DNA from 4 places in the Acidovorax sp. GW460-11-11-14-LB4 genome. Region 1 is predicted to be linked to each of the others. Evidence: predicted binding sites of a transcription regulator. Region 1 holds the regulator's gene; each other region holds the start of a gene.
The links. Region 1 encodes sigma-54, which starts transcription at its own class of promoters, with help from an activator protein. Its sites were predicted from a motif close to TGGCANGNAANCTGCTTT; they were not measured.
Positions count from the first base shown of each region.

Region 2: a site for sigma-54 is predicted at 3,936-3,953, ahead of AC07X4_RS18990 (BMP family protein). Genes of this name have one in related genera too.
Region 3: a site for sigma-54 is predicted at 1,359-1,376, ahead of nirB (nitrite reductase large subunit NirB). Genes of this name have one in related genera too.
Region 4: a site for sigma-54 is predicted at 2,530-2,547, ahead of AC07X4_RS11445 (6-hydroxynicotinate reductase). Genes of this name have one in related genera too.

Region 1 is NZ_JBWKYJ010000066.1:4,835-10,247, reverse strand. It holds gene AC07X4_RS19195 (SPOR domain-containing protein) at 1-386, shown strand, start outside; gene AC07X4_RS19190 (thiol:disulfide interchange protein DsbA/DsbL) at 499-1,155, shown strand; gene lptA (lipopolysaccharide transport periplasmic protein LptA) at 1,264-1,923, shown strand; gene lptB (LPS export ABC transporter ATP-binding protein) at 1,920-2,702, shown strand; gene AC07X4_RS19175 (RNA polymerase factor sigma-54) at 2,702-4,303, shown strand; gene AC07X4_RS19170 (acyl-CoA thioesterase) at 4,385-4,867, shown strand; gene AC07X4_RS19165 (THUMP domain-containing class I SAM-dependent RNA methyltransferase) at 4,864-5,413, shown strand, end outside.
Region 2 is NZ_JBWKYJ010000064.1:21,092-26,504, forward strand. It holds gene AC07X4_RS18975 (ABC transporter permease) at 1-204, opposite strand, end outside; gene AC07X4_RS18980 (ABC transporter ATP-binding protein) at 230-1,786, opposite strand; gene AC07X4_RS18985 (5'-methylthioadenosine/S-adenosylhomocysteine nucleosidase) at 1,787-2,752, opposite strand; gene AC07X4_RS18990 (BMP family protein) at 2,876-3,886, opposite strand; gene upp (uracil phosphoribosyltransferase) at 4,188-4,817, opposite strand; gene AC07X4_RS19000 (threo-3-hydroxy-L-aspartate ammonia-lyase) at 4,901-5,413, opposite strand, start outside.
Region 3 is NZ_JBWKYJ010000006.1:37,593-43,005, reverse strand. It holds gene AC07X4_RS04560 (bifunctional protein-serine/threonine kinase/phosphatase) at 1-1,217, opposite strand, end outside; gene nirB (nitrite reductase large subunit NirB) at 1,550-3,997, shown strand; gene AC07X4_RS04550 (type IV pili methyl-accepting chemotaxis transducer N-terminal domain-containing protein) at 4,018-4,830, shown strand; gene nirD (nitrite reductase small subunit NirD) at 4,899-5,300, shown strand.
Region 4 is NZ_JBWKYJ010000025.1:19,800-25,212, reverse strand. It holds gene AC07X4_RS11450 (UPF0280 family protein) at 1-713, opposite strand, end outside; gene AC07X4_RS11445 (6-hydroxynicotinate reductase) at 866-2,485, opposite strand; gene fdxA (ferredoxin FdxA) at 2,661-2,990, shown strand; gene AC07X4_RS11435 (ferredoxin--NADP reductase) at 3,057-3,833, shown strand; gene AC07X4_RS11430 (TetR/AcrR family transcriptional regulator) at 3,885-4,601, shown strand; gene AC07X4_RS11425 (amidohydrolase family protein) at 4,670-5,413, shown strand, end outside.

The sequences.
Region 1 (5,413 bases):
CCCCTGAGGTGCGCGCCGCCGCGTCGGCTGCCAAGCCTGCCGCGAGCAAGCCAGACGCCAAAGCCGAGGCCAAAGCCGAGAGCAAGCCGGGCGCTGACCCGCTGGGCGATCTGGCCGTGGCCAAGGCCGCGGCCAAGGGCAGTGTGGACCCGTTTGACTACTTTGTGCAGGCGGGCGCCTTCCGCACCCAGGCCGACGCAGACGCCCAGCGCGCCAAGCTGGCCATGCTGGGCTGGGAGGCCCGCGTGAGCGAGCGTGAGCAAAATGGCCGGGCGGTCTTCCGGGTGCGCATCGGTCCTTTCACCAAGCGTGACGATGCCGAAGTGCTCAAAGAGAAACTCGATGGCGCCGGGCTGGAATCGGCGCTGGTGCGTGTGCAGCGCTGATCGGCCTGTGGCTGTGAACAGGGGCCTGTGCATACAGCGCCACCACCAGGGCTGAACTTTTTGTAAAGGGATGTCTCACATCCCGCATACCTGAACCAGGAGAGTCTTTGTCATGAAACGCCGTGAGTTTTCTTTGTCCGCCGCCTCTGCGGTTGCCGCTTCTGCCCTGACGCTGCCAGTGGCCAACCCCGCGATGGCGCAAGCCCGCCAGTTCAAGGAGGGCAAGGACTTCAAGCGGCTGGACAAGCCCGTCACCCCCGATGCGCCGGCCGGCAAGGTCGATGTGATCGAGTTCTTCTGGTACAGCTGCCCCCACTGCAACGCCTTCGAGCCCACGCTGGACGCCTGGGTCAAGGCTGCGCCCAAGGACCTCTCCATCCGCCGCGTGCCCGTGGCGTTCAACGCCAGCTTCGTGCCCCAGCAAAAGCTGTACTACACGCTCGAAGGCATGGGCAAGCTCGAAGCCCTGCACGCCAAGGTCTTCCGTGCCATCCACGTGGAAAAGGCCAAGCTCGCCAAGGACGACGAAATCCTGGCCTGGGTGACCCAGCAGGGCGTTGATGCGGCCAAGTTCAAGGAGGTCTACGGCTCCTTCAGCGTGGCCAACCAGGTGCGTCGCGCCTCGCAGCTGCAAGATTCGTACGGTGTTGAGGGCGTGCCTTCCATGGGTGTGGCAGGCAAGTACTACACCGACGGCACGATGGCCGGCAGCATGCAAACCGTGTTGCAGGTGGTCGAATACCTGGCGGCCACGGCACGCAAAGCCTGACGATGTGCCGACCCTGTCGGCAAGTTGTCCCAAAGGCCCGCTGACGCGGGCTTTTTTTTCGGGGTGGGTACCATCGGGTGGCTACAATCATTGCAAGATTCGTGCCCTATGACCCACCGCCTACTCCCCCTCCTTGTGCTCGCAGCCCTGACCGGCCTTGCGGGCATGGCATATGCCGAAAAGGCTGACCGTGCCAAGCCCATGAACATCGAGGCCGACGCCCTGCGCCACGATGAACTCAAGCAGACCAGCGTGTTCTCGGGCCGCGTGGTGATGACCAAGGGCACCATCGTGCTGCGCGGCGCGCGGCTGGATGTGCGCCAGGACGCCGACGGCTACCAGTACGGCGTGGTCACGGCCGAGGCGGGCAAACGGGCGTTCTTCCGCCAAAAGCGCGACACCGTGGCGGGGGCGCCTGACGAGTTCATCGAAGGCGAAAGCGAAGTCATCGAATACGACGGCAAGGCCGACAACGTGCGCTTCATCACCCGCGCCGAACTCCGCCGGTACCGTGGGTCGGTATTGAACGACGAGATCACCGGCGCCGTGATCGTCTACAACAACCTCACCGATGTGTTCACCGTCGATGGCCAGAAGGCACCAGCCTCTTCTGCCGCAGCGGGCGACACACCAGCGCCCGGTGGTCGTGTGCGCGCCGTGCTGGCGCCCAAAGACCCTCCGCCCGGCGCGGCAGCCCCGGCCCCAGCGCCTGACGCGCCCGCACCGGCGCTGCGCCCCAGCAACAGCCTTGGCGGCGGCGCCAAGTGAGCGGGCCTGCTGTGAGTACCGGTCCTGACTCCCAGGCGGGTAGCCGCCTGGAGGTACAGCATCTGGCCAAATCCTATGGCAGCCGCAAGGTCGTCAAGGATGTGTCGCTGGTGGTGCAAAAAGGCGAGGTTGTGGGGTTGCTCGGCCCCAACGGCGCGGGCAAGACCACATCCTTTTACATGATCGTGGGCCTGGTGCGCAGCGATGCAGGCGATATTCGCATCGACGGCCACTCGGTGGCCCACATGCCCATCCACCGCCGCTCTCGGCTGGGTCTGTCGTACCTGCCGCAAGAAGCCTCGATCTTCCGCAAGCTCACCGTCGAAGAAAACGTGCGTGCGGTGCTGGAACTGCAGCGCGCCGATGACGGCCAGCCGCTGTCGCGCGACGCCATCGAAGAACGCCTGACGGCACTGCTGCAAGAGCTGCGTGTGGACCACCTGCGTGCCTCGCCCGCGCTGGCACTGTCCGGTGGCGAGCGCCGCCGCGTCGAGATCGCCCGCGCCCTGGCCACCCAGCCGCGCTTCATCCTGCTGGACGAGCCTTTTGCCGGCATCGACCCCATCGCAGTGATCGAGATCCAGCGCATCATCGGCTTCCTCAAGGCACGCGGTATTGGTGTGCTCATCACCGACCACAACGTGCGCGAGACGCTGGGCATCTGCGACCACGCCTTCATCATCAGCGACGGCCGCGTGCTGGCGCAGGGCACGCCCTCCGAGATCGTGGACAACGCCGAAGTACGCCGCGTGTACCTGGGCGAGCATTTCCGCATGTGATGAAGCCTGGACTGTCGCTGCGCGTCTCGCAGCACCTTGCATTGACCCCCCAGCTCCAGCAGTCCATCCGGCTGCTGCAGTTGTCCACGCTCGAACTCTCGCAGGAAGTCGAGCAGATGCTCGACGAAAACCCGTTCCTCGAACGCAATGCCGACGAAGCACCGCGCGAGGAGTTTGGCCTGGAAGCCGCCGACACGCCCGCGCAGGCCGACGACTACAGCGCCGATGATGCTATGTTTTCAGGAGCTGTCGGCGCAAGCAGTACTGGCGCTGAGAGCCAAAACGAGGCTGAAATCCCCAGTGCAGGTGCCGACGAGCCCGACTGGAGCGGCGACGGCACCGTCGAGATGGCGCCCAACGACGCCGAGTGGGGTGGCGACGCCCCTGCGCGCACCCGCAACGATGCGGAAGGCGACGAGGCCGACGCCACCGAGCTGGCCCGTTCGCACGAATCGCTCACCGCCTTTTTGCACCGCCAGGCACTGTCGCTGCGGCTGTCTGAAGTGGACACGGCCGCGCTGCGTTTTCTCATCGAATCGCTGAACGACGACGGCTACCTCGAAGAGCCTCTGGAAGAACTCGCTACCAGCCTGGCCGGGCCCGACGACCTGGAACAGATCGAAGAACTGGTGCACCGCTTCACCGTGGCCCAACGTCTGCTGCAGAGCCTGGAGCCCGTGGGCGTGGGCGCGCGCAACCTGGCCGAATGCCTGACGCTGCAGCTCACCGCGCTGGCGGCCGACGAAGACAGCGACGCCGACCCCGAGACCGTGCAGACCGCGCTGCGCATCTGTCAGCAGCCGCTGGAGATGCTGGCCCGCCGCGACATCCGCCGCCTGACGCAGCTGTGCAGCGAAGGTGGCGTGGCCGGAGAAGAACGCACCCGGTCTGCCATGGCACTCATCGCCCGCCTGGAGCCTCGCCCTGGCCGCCGTTTTGCCGACGTAGAGCGCAACATCATCATCCCCGACGTCATCGTGCGCAAAGCCGGTCGCGCCAACGGGCGGGACGGCCAGCACAACTTCATCGTGCAGCTCAACCCCGACGTGATGCCCCGTCTGCGCGTGCACGACATCTACGCAGGTGCGCTACGCGGCCACAAGGGCGGCGAGGGCCACCAGGGCATGCAGCAGCGGCTGCAGGAGGCGCGCTGGTTTATCAAGAACATCCAGCAGCGCTTTGACACCATCCTGCGCGTCTCGCGCGCCATCGTCGAGCGGCAGAAGAACTTCTTCACCCACGGCGAGCTGGCCATGCGCCCCCTGGTGCTGCGCGACATCGCCGACGAGCTGGGCCTGCATGAGTCCACCATCAGCCGCGTGACCACGGCCAAGTACATGGCCACGCCGATCGGTACCTACGAGCTGAAGTACTTCTTTGGCTCTGGCCTGGGCACCGAGACCGGTGGCAATGCGTCCAGCACGGCCGTGCGCGCACTGATCAAGCAGTTCGTGTCCGCCGAAAACCCGGCCAAGCCGCTGTCCGACAGCCAGATCGCCGAGATGCTCAAGGAGCAGGGCATCGAATGCGCCCGCCGCACCGTGGCCAAGTACCGCGAGGCGCTCAAGATCGCGCCGGCGAATCTCCGCAAAGCGCTGTAGTCGCTCTGGCAGCTGGCGCACGGTGCGCCTGCGCTGCCGTAGTCTTTTCTGTTGTTTCCGTATTACCCACCGCAGCCCACCATGGCCCGCATCGTCTTCGACCTCCCACCGCACTTCGGCTTTGCCACCGAGCTGCAGATCTACATCAGCCACGTGAACCAGGGCGGGCACCTGGACAACGCGCAGTTGCTCAGCCTAGTGTCCGAAGCGCGGGTGCGCTTCTTTCAGTCGCTGGGGTACCCCGAGGCGGATGTGGGCGGCCTGTCCATCGTGGTGGGCGACATCGTGGCGCAGTACAAGTCCGAAGGTTTCCATGGCGAGACCATGCGGGTGGAGATGGCCCCGGCAGACTTCAACCGCTACGGCTTCGACCTCGTGTTCTGCATGACCGAGAAGACCTCCGGCCGCGAGGTGGCGCGCGGCAAGATCGGTATCGTCTTCATCGGCAAGGCCGACCGCAAGGTGGCACTGATCCCCGAATCCATCCGCCAATTGCTGCTGGCCCGCGCGGGAACGCCGGATTCCCATGCATTGTCCGAGCGCGTATCCTCCCCATCGACATGAACCAACTCCAACTTTTTCTCCCTTGCGCCGCGGGCGTCGAGGGCTTTCTGGCCGACGAGGTGCATGCCATCACCGGCCTCACGGGGCAAGACCTGCTGGTGGGCCGGGGCGGTGTGCTGTTGCGCGCCTCGTGGCGCCAGGCCATGCAACTCAACCTGCACAGCCGCCTGGCCCAGCGCGTTCTGGTGCAACTGGCGCACCGCCCGTACCGGTCTGAGAACGACCTCTACGCCATGGCCAGCGAGGTGGCCTGGGAGATATGGTTCACCACGCGCCAGACCTTCAAGGTCGAGGTGACGGCCCAGCACAGCCCGCTGCAGAGCCTGAACTTCGCGGGCCTCAAGGTCAAGGACGCGGTGGCCGACCGCTTCCGCCACAAGAGCGGCGTGCGCCCCGATGTGAACACCCAGTGGCCCGATGTGCGCATCCACCTGCACCTGACCACCGACGAAGCCACGATCTACATCGACACCTCGGGCGAGCCGCTGTTCAAGCGCGGCTGGCGCGAGGACAAGGGCGACGCGCCGCTCAAGGAAACCCTGGCCG
Region 2 (5,413 bases), on a different contig from region 1:
CAGTGGCGTGGCGCGGGTGAGGGTTTCGGTCAGTGCAAACACCGAGCCGAACGCGCCCTGCAGCAGCAGCGCATAGGTCTGGCCCACGGGCGCCCCGGCCCACAGCACCAGCAGGGCGCTGACGATCAGTGTGAACACCACGGCGCCCACCGGCGCCAGCACGTAGGCGGCGGGGGAGGTGTGGTTGCGTTTTTCAAGTCTCATGCTGGGTTGTTCTTGTGGTTGTCGCTCAATGTGCAGCGCCTGCCATCGCCAGGCCGATGGCTTCGCGCGTCCAGTCTTCAGCGCGTCGCGCCTCGCTCAAGTGGCCGTCGTGCATGACGGCCACACGGTCACCCAGCGCCAGCACTTCGTCCAGATCGTCCGAGATCAGCAGCACGGCCGCTCCCGCATCGCGCGCGTTGATGAGCTGCTGCTGCACAAACATCACCGCGCCAATGTCCAGCCCCCAAGTAGGCTGGTGGGCCACGATGAGCTGGGGCGCAGGCGCGGTGTAGCCTGCTGCGTCCTTCGGCGGCATCAGCGCCCGGCCCAGGATGAGCTTTTGCATGTTGCCGCCCGACAGCGACCGGGCGGGGGTGTCCGGCCCGCCGCCGCGCACGTCAAAGGTCTCGGCCACGCGCTGCGCGTGCTGGCGCGCGGCGCGGCGCTTGACCCAGAAGGCACGGAACCACGGGTGTGCAAACCAGGGCCCGCGCAGGCGTTCGGACACAGCGTTCTCCCACACCGGCAAATCGCCCACCACGCCCACGGCGTGGCGGTCTTCGGGGATGCGGGCCACGCCCTGGCTGACCAGGTATGCGGGCCGCGCTTGCAGCGTCGCGCCGCGCAGGGTGACCTGGCCGGTGGTGGCGCTGCGCACGCCGCACAGCAGGTCGGCCAGTGCCACCTGGCCGTTGCCGCTCACGCCCGCAATCGCCACGATCTCGCCTGCGCGCAAGCTGAGGGACACATCGTTCAGCCGGTCGCGCCCCGTGGGGCCGGTGCTGACGTTGGTCAGGGTGCAGATGGGCTCCCCCACATTCTTGGCGGGGCGGCGCTCTGCCGCCTCAATCGCATGGCCCACCATCCATTGCGCGAGCAGCCCCTGGGTGGTGCCCTGCGCAGGCGCCTCGGCCACCAGCTTGCCCTGGCGCAGCACGGCCACGCGGTGCGATACGCGCAGCACCTCGCCCAGCTTGTGGCTGATGAAGATGATGGACAGGCCCTGCGCCACCATTTGCGCCAGGGTGTCGAACAGTGCCTCGCTCTCTTGCGGGGTGAGCACGGCGGTGGGTTCGTCCAGGATGAGGATGCGGGCGCCCCGATAGAGGGCCTTCAAGATTTCGACCCGCTGGCGCTCGCCCACCGAGAGGCTGCCGACCTTCGCATCGGGGCTCACTGGCAGGCCAAACTGCTGCGACACCGCCAGCAGCTTTGCGCGGGCCACGCTGCGGCGCGAGAAGGGCTGCCACAGCGGCTCGCTGCCCAGCAGCACGTTGTCCAGCACCGTGAGGTTGTCGGCCAGCGTGAAGTGCTGGTGCACCATGCCAATGCCCGCCGCCAGCGCTGCACGCGGCTGGCCGGGCGGCAGGGGCTGGCCAAAGGCTTCGATACTGCCTTCGTCAGCCACGTAGTGCCCGAACAGGATGGACATCAGCGTGGACTTGCCTGCGCCGTTTTCGCCCAGCAGGGCCAGCACTTCGCCGCGTGCCAGGGTCAGGCTGATGGCGTCGTTGGCGACGAGCTTGCCGAAGCGTTTGGTGATGTCCGACAGTTTCAGGACGGGGGCGTTGGTGGAGGCCATCTACTTCCACGCCGCCAGAAACGCCCGCAATACCTTGGCCGAGTTGGCGGCCGCCAGGCCCATGAAGGTGCCCATTTCGTTCTCGCCATCACCACCACCGGCGAGATCGCTCAGCGACCGGAAGGCGATGTAGGGCACGCCGTTACTGTGCGCGACCATGGCGGTGGCGGCGGTTTCCATGTCGAGCACGTTGGCCTCGAAGGTCTTGAAGGCGTATTCGCGGAAGGCCTTGTTGTCCACAAAGGCCTGGCCCGATACGCCGTTGCCGCCCACCACCAGTTGTGGGCGCTGCTTGAGGCAGGTGGCGGCCAGGCAGTGCTCCAGGCCCACGTTCTGCAGGCTGCGGGCAGTGGCCAGCATCTTCGGGTCGGCTTCGAACCAGAACTTCTTGGTGAGTTTGGGGTTGGCGGCAGACCGCACCTCCACGGGGCGTGGGTGCATCATGCCGAAGGCGGGCATCGTCAGCTCGCTTTTCATCCACGCGGGGGCGCTGTACTGGCCGGGCTGCTCTTCGCGCGCCATCAGCCATTCCATGTACTGGCCCCACTGTGCGGGCACCGTCACGTCGCCAATGTGCAGGCTAGGGTTCACGCCGCCCGCGATGCCGCTGAAGACCACGTGGCTCACGTGGAAGCGGTCCAGCACCAGCTGGGTGTTCATGGCCGCGTTGGTCATGCTGATGCCGGAGAGGAAGACCACCACAGGTTTGCCCTCCAGCGTGCCGGTGGTGAACTCCACGCCGTTGATGCTGTGTTTGGCGGGCTGCTGCACCTGGGGCAGCAGCACGGTCAGCTCAGGGGCAAAAGCGGAGATGACGGCGATGCGGGGTGTGCCGTCCAGCCGCACGGCTGTTTTACCAGGCGAGGTGGCGGCACAGCCCGCGACCACGGCGGCCAGGGCCAGGGCGCCCAGCAGGCGGGTGCACCGCGTTGTCAGAGTCGGCTTGGTGGTGTGGTGTGAAAACATGGTGGGTGAGCCTCGTCGGTGTGCAATAGCGGTGAGCATCAAAACAAACAGGCCACCGCTTTGCTGGGGTGGCCTGTGCACAGAAGTTGAGGACGCGGGCACGGCACCCGCTGCATCCGGTGCTTACTTGGCCGTGGACTTGGGCTGGCTGTCGTCCACCTTCACGGTGAACTTGCCGGCCAGGATGTCGGCCTCCTTGGCCTTGACCTTGGCGACGATGTCGGCCGGCACCTTCTTCTCGAATGTGCCCAGGGGCGCGAGTTCGGAGCCCTTGTGTTTCATCATCGAATATGGGCCGTAGTCCTCGGCCGTGAATTTGCCGTCCTTGACCAGCTTGAGCGCGCGCTCGATGCTGGGCTCCATGTGCCACAGGGCCGATGCCACCACGGTGTCGGGGTACTGCTCTTGCGTATTGATCACGTTGCCGATGGCGAGCTTGCCTTTTTCCTTGGCCGCGTCGCTCACGCCAAAGCGCTCGGCGTAGAGCACGTCGGCACCCTTGTCGATCATGGCGAAGGTGGCTTCCTTGGCCTTGGGTGGGTCAAACCAGCTGTTGATGAAGGTGATGGTGAACTCGACCTTGGGGTTGGTCTCCTTGGCGCCCGCCATGAAGGCGTGCATCAGGCGGTTGACTTCGGGGATGGGGAAGCCGCCCACCATGCCGATCTTGTTGGTCTTGGTCATGCCGCCAGCCACCATGCCGCTGAGGTATGCGGGCTCCTGGATGTAGTTGTCGAACACGCTGAAATTGGGCGCCTGCGGCTTGCCGGAGGAGCCGAGCAGGAACGAAGTCTTGGGGAAGTCCTTGGCCACCTTGCGGGCGGCGGCTTCTACCGCAAAGGCCTCGCCCACGATGAGCTGGTTGCCGCCGGTGGCGTATTCGCGCATCACGCGCTCGTAGTCGGCGTTGCTCACGTTTTCGCTGGCCTTGTATTCGATCTCGCCACGTGCCTCGGCGGCCTTGAGGGCCTTGTGGATGCGGCTGACCCATTGCTGTTCAAAAGGCACCGTGTAGATCGCCGCGACCTTGATCTTGGACTGCGCGAAGGCCAAAGAGGGCGCCATCGCCATGGCGGCCGAGAGGGCCATGGAGGTGCAGAGCAGGCGTCCGGTGAAGATGCGGCGAGTGGTCATGGTGGGGTTCCTTCAGACAAGCAAACAAGGAGGTTGGGTGTGCTGCTACCAAGCAAGGAGCGCGCCAGTCGGTGGCTGTGTAACTGCAAACCAGCGGCAAGTCTGCCAGAGGAAAGCCACCAGTTGGTAAAAAAATGGTGCATGCGTGCAGCTCATCAGGAAACCAGGCTGGGGCACCCCTCCAGGGTAGGGATCCCAATTGGCTGTTACGCAACGCAGAGAGACCCGGTGATGAAAAAAAAAGCCACCGCTGGGCGGCAGGCCCTGCGGTGGCTGGTGCACGGGCGCTGCCGGTGTGCGCTTATTTGGTGCCAAAAATGCGGTCACCCGCATCGCCCAGGCCCGGCAGGATGTAGCCGTGGTCGTTCAGCTCGCGGTCGATGGCGGCGGTGAAGATGGGCACGTCGGGGTGGGCCTTCTGCAGCGTGGCCACGCCTTCAGGGGCGGCCAGCAGGCAGACGAACTTGATGGAGCGGGGGTTCAGCTTCTTGAGGCGGTCCACACAGGCCGCGGCTGAGTTGCCGGTGGCCAGCATCGGGTCCACCACGATGATGTCGCGCTCGTCCATCTCGGACGGCATCTTGAAGTAGTACTCCACGGGCTGCAGCGTGGCCGGGTCGCGGTACAGGCCGATGTGGCCCACGCGGGCGCCGGGCACCACGTTGAGCATGCCGTCCAGAAAGCCGTTGCCCGCACGCAGGATGGAGACCAGCACCAGCTTTTTGCCATCGATCATCTTGCCGGTCATGGTCTCCAACGGGGTTTCGATCTGCACATCCTGCAGCGGCATGTCTCGGGTCACTTCGTACGCCATCAGCGTGGACAGCTCGCCCAGCAGGCGGCGAAAGCTGTTGGTGCTGGCGTCTTTCTTGCGCATCAGCGTGAGCTTGTGCTGGACGAGGGGGTGGGTGATGACGGTGACGTTGCTCATGGGGAACCTGAAAGGAGAAGGGCAGAGGCCTTTGCGCTGGTGAACAGGCGCGCTCTGCCGCGCGGTGAGTGAAAAAGTGGGGGCTAGTCTGCCAGAAACCGTGCCAGGCGCGACAAATCGACGTTGCCGCCGCTGATGAGGATGCCGACGCGCGCTCCGTGGATGTCGACGTTGCCGTGCTGGGCCCCAGCGAAGGCCAGTGCGCCTGTGGGCTCGACCACGATCTTCATGCGCTCGGCAAAAAAGCGCAGGGACTCGACCAGCTGCTCGTCAGTGGCGGTGACCATGTCGTCGGCCAGGCGCTGGATGATGGGGAAGGTGAGCTGGCCCAGCGCCTGGGTTTGTGCGCCGTCGGCAATGGTGTGGGGCGTGGGGATCTGCACGACATGCCCGGCCTTGACCGACTGCTGGCCGTCGTTGCCCGCTGCGGGCTCCACCCCTACCACCCGGCATTGCGGCGCCAGGGCCTCGGCGGCCAGCAGGCTGCCCGCCAGCAGGCCGCCGCCACCGACGCAGACGAACAGGTAGTCCAGGTCGGGCACTTCTTCAAAAAGCTCCTTGGCCGCCGTGCCCTGGCCCGCGATCACATGGGGGTG
Region 3 (5,413 bases), on a different contig from region 1:
ATGTCGCGGTGCACCACCCCTTGCCGATGCAGCCAGCCCAGCACCTGCGCCGCCTGCATCACCACCGACACGGCCTGCGGCACGCCCAGGTGCTGGCGGCCGCGCAGGCGCTGGCCCAGGGTCTGGCCCGCATGCCAGTCATAGAGCAGATAAAACGCACTGGCGCCAGGGCTTGCACCGCCCTGCTCTGGCGGCCAGGTGTTCAGGCGCGCAAGGTGCACCGCCGCGTGGCCGGACTGCATGCGCCGGGCCACCCAGGCCTCATGCGCCAGAGTGGCGCGCTCCTGCGCATCGTGCGAGCGGGCGGGCACCAGCGTCTTGAGCGCGTACAGCCGCTGTGTGGCCGGGTCGCGCACCTGGTAGATGCGGTGCACCCCGCTGTCGGCCACCAGCGCGGTCACCACCAGGCCATCCACCGGCTCGCCCACCTTGAGCAGCGGCAACACTGGCAAGTGCTGCGCCCGGCGGGACTCATCCTGCAAGGTAGCCTCCAGCGCCCCCTGCACCCGCACCACCAGCGCGGTCACGTTGTCGGTGCTGCCCCGGCGCAGGGCTGCGCGCGTGATCTCCTCGCTCAGCGCCTGGGCGCTGGCGGCACTGGCGGTGTTGGCATCCTGTGGCTGCAGCAGCAACTGGCGCAGTTCACGCTCGGGCAGGCTGCCGTGCACGCCATCGGACAGCAGCACCAGCAGGTCGCCGCTGTGCAGTTCGCCCTGGCTGTAATCCACCACCACATGGTCGTCCAAGCCCATGGCGCGGGTGAGCTGGTGCGCCAGGTCACGCTGCGCCATCACATGGTCGGTCGTCAGCAGTTGCAGCCGGCCGCCCCGCAGCAGATAGGCGCGCGTATCGCCCACATGGGCCAGCGTGTACGACTGGCCGCGCAGCACCACGGCGGTGAGCGTGGTCAGGCCCACGGCTGGCTGGCGGCGCCGGTTCATCGACGCGAGCCAGCCGTTGTGCGCGCTCAGGATGCGGTCCAGCGCCACGGTGGTGTCCCAGGTGTCGGGCGTGGCGAAGTAGTCGTTCACCAGCGTTTTCACCGTGGTCTGTGCGGCTTCGCGGCCCTTGCCTCCGGTGCTTACACCATCGGCAATGGCAGCGATGGCGCCGCGTTCGCGGTCGCGCCCCTGCCCCTGCACCAGGGCGGCAAAGTCTTCATTGACTTCGTTGCGCCCGGCCTGCGAGGTATGGCCGATGTCCAGTTCAAAACTCATGCACCACCTCCATGCAGGTTCCATGCCCAAGGTGGTGCATGCACGCACCGCGCCGCGCAGCCGAGCCACCCGTCAACACCCAAAACTCCGCCCTCTGCAGGGCGGACAACACCGGATCACCCCACATCAGTGCACAAACTCTGGCACGGGCATTGCTTACCCGAAGCAACGGCCCAGCTGGGCCACGCAATTCAGCGGTGCAACGGCGCACCAAGGGGTTGTACGGACGAAGGCGTCCCCACATGCGGTTTCGATGGAATGTCGGAGCTGCATCGTGTGGACGCCTTTTTTGTTTTTTGCATCGCCCAGGCGATGGAACCGACGGAGTCACGATGAAAAAGCTCAAACTGGTGATGGTGGGGAACGGCATGGCCGGTGTGCGCACGCTGGAAGAGCTGCTCAAGATTGCCCCCGATCTGTATGACATCACGGTCTTCGGGGCCGAGCCGCACCCCAACTACAACCGCATTCTGCTGTCGCCCGTGCTGGCGGGCGAGCAGACGATTGACGAGATCATCCTCAACGACTGGCAGTGGTACGCCGACAACCACATCACGCTGCACACCGGCTTCACGGTGACCGATGTGGACCGCGTGCGCCGCGTGGTCACCGCCACCAGCAAAGACGGTGACGTGATCACCGCCGAGTACGACCGCCTCATCATGGCCACGGGCTCCAACCCCTTCATCCTGCCCGTGCCCGGCAAAGACCTCCAGGGCGTGCTGGCCTACCGCGACATTGCCGACACACAGGCCATGATCGACGCCGCCGCCACGTACAAGCACGCCGTCGTCATAGGAGGCGGCCTGCTGGGCCTGGAGGCTGCCAACGGCCTCATGAAGCGCGGCATGACCGTGAGCGTGGTGCACGTGATGCCCTCGCTGATGGAGCGCCAGCTCGATGACGTGGCGGGCAAGATGCTGCAGAAGTCGCTGGAAGACCGTGGCATGCGCTTTTTGATGGGTGCGCAGACCCAGGAGCTGGTGGGCAATGCCGAAGGCCGGGTGGCCAGCGTCAAGTTCAAGGACGGCACCGAAGTGCCCGCCGACCTGGTGGTGATGGCCGTGGGCATTCGCCCCAACACGCAACTCGCCGAAAAGATGCGCCTGCACGTGAACCGCGGCATTGTCGTGAGCGACACGCTGCAGACCACCACCGACGCCCGCATCTATGCCGTGGGCGAATGCGCGGCACACCGGGGCATTGCCTATGGCCTGGTGGCCCCGCTGTTCGAGCAGGGCAAAGTGCTGGCCAACCATTTGGCCGAGTTCGGCATTGGCCGCTACCAGGGTTCGCTCACCTCCACCAAGCTCAAGGTGACAGGCATCGACCTGTTCAGCGCAGGCGACTTTCAGGGCGGCGACAACACCGAAGAAATCGTGATGAGCGACCCCTTTGGCGGCGTGTACAAAAAGCTGGTCATCAAGGACGACAAGCTGGTGGGCGCCTGCCTCTATGGCGATACGGTGGACGGCAGCTGGTACTTCAAGCTGCTGCGCGATGGCCGCAGCGTGACCGACATTCGCGACAAGCTGATGTTTGGCGAATCGCATCTGGGCGACACCGGCCACCAGGGCCAGAGCAAGGCCGCCGCCATGCAGGACAGCGACGAGGTCTGCGGCTGCAACGGCGTGACCAAAGGCGCCATCTGCAAGGCCATCAAGGACAAGGGCCTGTTCACGCTGGATGAAGTGCGCAAGCACACCAAGGCCAGCGCATCGTGCGGATCGTGCACGGGCCTGGTCGAGCAGATCATCATGTTCACTGCCGGTGGCGACTACAGCGCCACGCCCAAGACCAAGGCCATGTGCGGCTGCACCGACCACGGCCACCAGGCGGTGCGCGACGCGATCCGTGCCAACAAGCTGCTGAGCATTGGCGATGTGTTCAAGTTCATGGAGTGGAAGACGCCCAACGGCTGCGCATCCTGCCGCCCCGCCGTCAACTACTACCTCATCAGCACCTGGCCCAAGGACGCGAAGGACGACCCGCAAAGCCGCGCCATCAACGAGCGCAGCCACGCCAACATCCAGAAAGACGGCACCTACAGCGTCATCCCCCGCATGTGGGGCGGCGAAACCACGGCCGACGAGCTGCGCCGCATTGCCGATGCGGCCGACAAGTACAACATCCCCACCATCAAGGTCACAGGGGGCCAGCGCATCGATTTGCTGGGCGTGAAGAAGGAAGACCTGGTTAACGTGTGGAAGGACATCGGCATGCCCAGCGGCCATGCCTATGCCAAGGCACTGCGCACCGTGAAGACCTGCGTGGGCAGCGAGTGGTGCCGCATGGGCACCCAGGACAGCACCCAGATGGGCAAGGACCTGGAGCGCGCCATGTGGCGCATGTACGCGCCGCACAAGGTCAAGTTCGCAGTGTCGGGCTGCCCGCGCAACTGCGCAGAAGCCGGCATCAAGGACGTGGGCATCATCGGCGTGGACAGCGGCTGGGAGATGTACGTGGCCGGCAACGGCGGCATCAAGACCGAGGTGGCGCACTTCTTCACCAAGCTCAAAACCGCCGAAGAAGTGCTGGAGTACACCGGCGCGTTCTGCGAGCTGTACCGCCAGGAAGGCTGGTACCTGGAGCGCACCGTGCACTACGTGAGCCGCGTGGGCCTGGACTATGTGAAAAAGCGCATTCTGGAAGACCACGAAGGCCGCAAGGCGCTGTGGGAGCAGCTGCAGTTCGCGCTGGACGGCGAGCCCGACCCCTGGTTCGAGTTTGACAAGGCAGCCGTGGACACGCGCCAGTTTGCCCCGCTGACCGCTGCCTGAAGCGCCCGGAGCCCCACACCATGCAACGCCGCACCTTGCTGACCGCCGCCGGCTACACCACGGCCTGGAGCACCCTGGGCATCATGTCGCTGGGCACCGCCCAGGCCCAGGTCACTGACCTGAACGACGCCATCAACAAGGCAGGTCGCCAGCGCATGCTGAGCCAGCGCATGGGCAAGGCCTGGCTGGCGTTGGCGCACAAATCCGACACGCCAGCCGCGCGCGCCGTGCTGGACCAGTCGCTGGCGCTGTTCGAGCGCCAGCTGGGCGAACTCAAGGCCTACGCGCCCTCGCCCACCATCCGCGACACCTACACCAAGCTGGAATCGGCCTGGACCGACCACAAGGCCACGCTGCTGGGCACCAGCCCGTCGCGCGACGGCGCTGCCGCCTTGCTGCAGGCCGACGCCAAGGTGCTGGCCCTGGCCCACCAGGGCACCGTGCAGTACGAAGCCGCCTCGGGCAAGCCCGTGGGCAAGCTGGTCAACGTGGCAGGCCGCCAGCGCATGCTGAGCCAGCGCATGGCCAAGTTCTGCCTGTCGGCCATGCTGGGGGTGGACACCTCCACCGCCACCACCGAGATCGCCAAGGCGCGCGACGAGTTCATCAGCGCCACCGAGCTGCTGCGCAATGCCCCACAGGCCACCGATCGCATCCGGCAAGAGCTGCTGCTGGCCGATGGCCAGTGGGTCTTTTTCGACGCCGCGTTGCAACGCCTGGGCACAAGCAACAACACCTTCCGCCAGGTGTCTGAAGTGTTTGTGAGCAGCGAAAACCTGCTCGCCAGCATGGACCGCGTGACCGGCCTGTATGCAGCGCTGGGCAGCAGCTGAAGGCCTGCCCTGCAACGGCACCACGCGCGCCCCCGACACCCCACCGAACAACACCAAGGACGATTCCCATGACCACCAACAACCCAACCCCTGAATGGAAGCTGATCTGCCGGGTGGACGACATCCCCGTGCTGGGCTCACGCCGCGTGGCGCGCCCCCAGGGCCTGGACGTGGCCATCTTCCGCAACGACGCCGGTGGCGTGTTCGCGCTGCTGGACCGCTGCCCGCACAAGGGCGGCCCGCTGAGCCAGGGCATCGTGTTTGGCACCCATGTGGCGTGCCCCCTGCACAACTGGACCATTGGCCTGTGCGACGGCCAGGCCTCGGCGCCCGATGAGGGCTGCACGCCGAAGTTTGCCGTGAAGGTGGAAGACGGCGCGGTGTACCTGGACGCGAGCGAGCTGGCGACGGTGGCCACGGATTTGACGCGCCCCATCGCAGGGCCTGCGCGCAGAACGGTGGGCGTGTGAGCGGTGGAGAGTGTTGCGCCCCAGGCGCCGCATGCGTACCCGGCGAGGACACGACAGCACTATCAAAACAATAGCTGACAGCGCAACATGCACTAGCGCCTGAGGCCAAAACA
Region 4 (5,413 bases), on a different contig from region 1:
ACATCCACGGTGACTGGAATGGCCCCCAGGTCACTGTCGTCCCGCACCTGCCACGCGGGCCTGCGCACAATCCGCGCATCGACCAAATCCACCGCGTTGGCCACGATGGTGGCCGCCGCATCGGCCTGCGCCGCCGAACGCGCCAGCACCGTCACGCTGTCGGCAATGCCCAGCGACTGGCTGCGCCCCCGCCAGCCGCTGGTGGCCACACCGCGCACCGGCATGGCGCTGTCGATGCAGATCTGCCCATCCAGCACCAAACCGTTGCGCAACTGTGCCGCATTCAGTGCGGCGATGTCAGCGTACACCCCCACCGTGGCCGATTGGCCGGGCGCCAGGTGCAGCGCAATGTCGCCGCCGTTGTTGACCCAGGCGCGGTCTATGCCCGGCTGCTCGTAGCAGGCCAGAATCTCCTGCGCCACTGCACCCGCCACCGCCGCCATCGACGTGATGAAGCCTGCGCGGTAGGGACTGCAGGCGGCCCACATGCGACGCCCCACCACGCCCTGCAACGTGCAGTGCGCACCCACCGGCGCCCGCAGGCCGGGAAGTTCATTCACCAGCTCCTGCAGCAGCCCTTCAAAACGTTGCCAGGCGCGTTCGTGCGCCTGGGCCACGGCGTCGCGCGCCCCTTCGGCCTGGAGGATGAGGTCCATCGGACCATGCTGGAAATGCCAACGGCCATCGGACAGGAGCTTGCGAGCGGCTTGCATGTGCGTTTCAGTACTCAATGCAGGGCGCACCGCCCGCAGCCGTAAACACCGGCGCGGCCCCCGCCATAGACGCCGAGCAAGGGCCGCCCCGCAGCAAGGGTGTCGTCCCCCTGGAGGGGGAAGGCGCGAAGCGACTCAGGGGGTGTTTCATATCAACCCAGCAGAGGTGGGCGACCCAGCGGCCACGGATTGGTGGCGGGCAAGCTCTGCCATACGCGCGCCTGCGGTGCACCGTCGTTGTGCCACGCACCGCGCTCCAGCACTTCGCGCAGGCTGCGGATCTGTTCGGTGTGCCCGCCCAGCGCTTCGTAGTCCGCACGGCGCATGCTGAACTCGATGGGCGCCACGATGGCGGGGGTGGGCACGGTGCCAAAGCTGTTGTCCGGCATGCGCAGCACGTCGGCCATCACGGTGATACCGCCGCCCGGCCATACATAGGCAGGGGCACCGCCACAGGTCACGTTGACCAGCGCGTTCTTGATGGAGCGCGTGAGCAGCACCGGGTTCTCGGTAACCCCTGCGCGCAGGCTGCCGCCGGCTCCGCCAAGGAACAGCACAGACGCCAGCGAAGGCTCGCAGTTCTCGCCGATGCGGTCCACGATGCGGCGCACCTCGGCCGGCATTTCGGCTTCGATCGGATGGAGTTGCTCGTCCAGCACGTACCAGGAGGCATGCTCCCCGGTGGTGGAGGTCATCAACAAGCGCAGCCCCGGCCAGGCCACCGATTCGTCCCAGCCCTCGATGATGGACAGCGGGTCGGCAATGTCGGTGCCGCCCCAGCCGATGCCCGGGTTGGCCACCTGAAAGTAACGGCCCGGTGTGGACTTGCGCCCGCGCATCTGGATGCCGGAAGGCTTCATGTCGAGGCAACGGCCCGCCTGGTGCTCGGTGAGCACGCCGGTGATGTGGTCGTCCACCACCACCACCTCGTCCGCATGGCCGAAGAACTGGCGCGCAAAGATGCCAATGGCCGCAGAGCCGCAGCCCACGCGCATGCGCTGCTCGGCCACACCGTTGACGATGGGCGCACGCCCCGCCTGGATCACGAGCTGCGAGCCGCCGTCGATGGTGAACTCCACCGCCTGCTTGTTGCCCAGCGCCTGCATCATCTCGGCGGTGATGCGGCCTTCCTTCTTGGTGCCACCCGTGAGGTGGTGCACACCGCCCAGCGACAGCATCTGCGAGCCGTACTCTGCCGTGGTCACATGGCCCACCACCTCGCCCTTGCAGCGCACATTGGCCTGCTCGGAGCCGAGGAAGCGGTCGGTGTCGATCTTCACCTTGAAGCTGCAGTAGCTGAAGATGCCCTCGGTGACCACGGTGACCATGTCCACGCCATCGGTTAGGGAACCCACGATGAAGGGCGCCGGCTTGTAGTCGGGGTAGGTGGTGGACGAGCCCACGCCCGTCACGAACACCTCTTCAGACAGCAGCAGATCGCCGTTCCATGTGGGTGCTGGAGCCACCTCCGTCCCTGCACCTTCAGCAGCCTCGGCGCGGCCCGCGAATGGCACCAGCGTGGCCTCGCCCGCGTCCAGCGTCTTGCGCAGCAAAACCACCGGGTCCAGCCGCACCAGCACGCCCGCCTGGTTGGCGTAGCGGTCGCAAGCGCCTGCGCGGCCTTCGGAAATCTGGCACAGCACCGGGCACGCATTGCACTCGACCTTGGCAGCGTTCATGCGCTCGTTGCGCGGCCGGGCGCGCTCGAGCACCTGCGGCAGATCCGGCGCATCCATGCCAGGTAGCCCGTCGGTCTTGGTGTGTTCAGTCATCGTGGCGGCCCATTCATTGCATTGTGGCAAGTGCTTGTACGCGCATTGCATTTTGTGTAGCATTCACTTAACTTAAATGTTGTGAACACTACATTCGATGTCAATGTAGCGGAATCAATCAGACTCTGCAATGGTGTTTTTGCGCCCCCAAAAATGGTGCATGAGGAGCCCCAAAATGACGCACGTTGTGACAGACGCCTGCATTCGGTGCAAGTACACCGACTGCGTCGATGTGTGCCCGGTCGATTGCTTCAAGGAAGGGCCGGAATACCTGGTCATTGACCCGGACGAATGCATCGACTGCGCGGTGTGCATTCCGGAGTGCCCGGCCAACGCCATCTATGCCGAAGACGACCTGCCCGAAGGCATGGAAATCTTTCTGCAGTTCAACAAAAAGCTGGCGCCCACGCTCCCCACAATCACCAAAAGAAAAGCGGCTTTGCCAGATGCGGAACAATGGAGGGTTGTGAGCCACAAGCTTTCAGGCCTGAACATTGCGCTGTAGAGCGCACGGGGCCCTGCTCTTCAGCCAAATTCCTTATTTGCTTCCAACTTTTCCATCTAACGCACCATGAGCGCCTTTCTTGACGAACGCGTCCTGACGGTCCACCACTGGACGGACCGCCTTTTCTCCTTCACCACCACGCGCGACACCGCGCTGCGCTTCTCCAACGGCCATTTCACGATGATTGGCCTGCGCGGCGAAAACGGCAAACCCCTGCTGCGCGCCTACAGCATCGTGAGCCCCAACTACGAAGAGCACCTGGAGTTCCTCTCCATCAAGGTGCCCGACGGCCCGCTGACCTCGCGCCTGCAGCACATCAAGGTGGGCGACACCATCGTGGTCGGCAAGAAGCCCACGGGCACCCTGCTGATCGACTACCTGCTGCCCGCCAAGCGCCTGTACATGCTCTCCACCGGCACGGGCGTGGCCCCGTTCCTGAGCTTGATCCGCGACCCCGAGACTTATGAGAAGTTCGAGGAAGTCATCCTGGTGCACGGCGTGCGCGAGGTGAAGGAGCTGGCCTACCACGACTACATCACACAGGAGCTGCCACAACACGAGTTCCTGGGCGAGATGGTCACCAAGCAGCTCAAGTACTACCCCACCGTGACGCGCGAGCCTTTCAAGCACCAAGGCCGTGTGACCACCGTGATCGAAAACGGCCAGATGGCCCGCGACCTGGGCCTGCCCGCACTCAACCCCACCGAAGATCGCGTGATGATCTGCGGCAGCCCCGAAATGCTGCGCGACCTCAAGCACATGATGGAAGAGCGTGGCTTCAAGGAAGGCAACACCACGAAGCCCGGCGACTTCGTGATCGAGCGCGCGTTCGCAGAGCAGTGATCCCCCGGCGGCCCCCTTACCGGGGGCCCGCCTCATCCACCAGGACCCGCCATGTCTGCCACTCCCACCAAGACCCGGACCGCGTCCCCCCGCGCAGCCTCTGCCCGCAAGACGGGCGTGCGCGAGCAGGCCGCACAGACCACGCGCGACAACATCCTGAAGGCGGCGACCAAGGTGTTCGCCCGCTACGGCTACGAAGGCGGCAGCGTGGAGAAGATCTCCAAGGCGGCCAAGTCCTTCGACCGGATGATCTATTACTACTTCGGCAGCAAGGAAGGCCTGTTCATCGAAGTGCTGGAGGAAACCTACCGGCGCATGAACGACGCGGAATCCAAACTGGACCTGGACACCGCCAAGCCGGTCGAGGCGCTGCAGGCGGTGATCCGCTTTGTGGTGGGCTACTACCGCAAGAACCCCGAGTTCATCACGCTGCTCAACACCGAGAACCTGCACAAGGGCAAGCACATCTCCAAGTCGATGCGCGCCCGCGAATACTCGTCACCCGCCATCGAGGTGATCCGCCGCGTGCTGGAGAGCGGCCAGGCGCAAGGGCTGTTCCGCAAGGACGTGTCGGCGCGCGACGTGTACCTGCTGATCGCCGCCACGGGCTACTTCTACATGTCCAACCGGCACACGCTGTCGGCCTTTCTGGGCGAAGACCTGGAGACGCCCGACGCGCTGGCGCACTGGGAATCGTTTGTCATCGACAGCGTGCTGCGCACAGTGGCACCCGGCCCCAGCCTGCCCAAGGGCAGGGCAGCGGCCTGAATCAACAAGAGATTTTTCCCTGCGGGGTGCCGCGTGGTGCCCCGCCCACCACCCCACAAGGAGAATCCATGGCAGAAGCAGCAGCAGGCGGCAAATCGGGCAAGGTCGTCATCCAGAACATCGGTCTTTTGTTGTCGGGCGACCTGGACAGGCCCATCCTCGACGCCGACACCATCGTGGTGAATGACGGCCTCATCGTGGCCGTGGGCCGCTACAAGGACTGCGATACCGACCACGCCAACACCGTGATCGACGCACGCCAGACCTGTGTGGCGCCGGGCCTGATCGACAGCCATGTGCACCCCGTGTTTGGCGACTGGACGCCGCGCCAGAACCAGATCGGCTGGATCGACTCGACCATGAACGGCGGCGTGACCACCATGGTCTCGGCCGGTGAAGTGCACCTGCCCGGCCGGCCCAAGGACATCGTGGGACTGAAGGCGCTGGCCATCACCGCGCAGCGCTCGTTCGACAACTTCCGCCCCGGCGGCGTGAAGGTGATTGCAGGCGCCCCGGTGATCGAGAAAGGCATGACCGAGCAGGACTTCAAGGACCTGGCCGACGCGGGCGTGACGCTGCTGGGCGAAGTAGGCCTGGGCTCCGTCAAGGCGGGCTACGAGGCCCAGCAGATGGTGGCCTGGGCGCGCAAGCACGGCATCCAGAGCACCATCCACACGGGCGGACCGTCCATCCCAGGCTCGGGCCTGATCGACAAGGACGTGGTGCTGGAGGCCGATGCCGACGTGATCGGCCACATCAATGGCGGCCACACCTCGCTGCCCTGGAAGCATGTGTGCGAGTTGTGCGAGAAG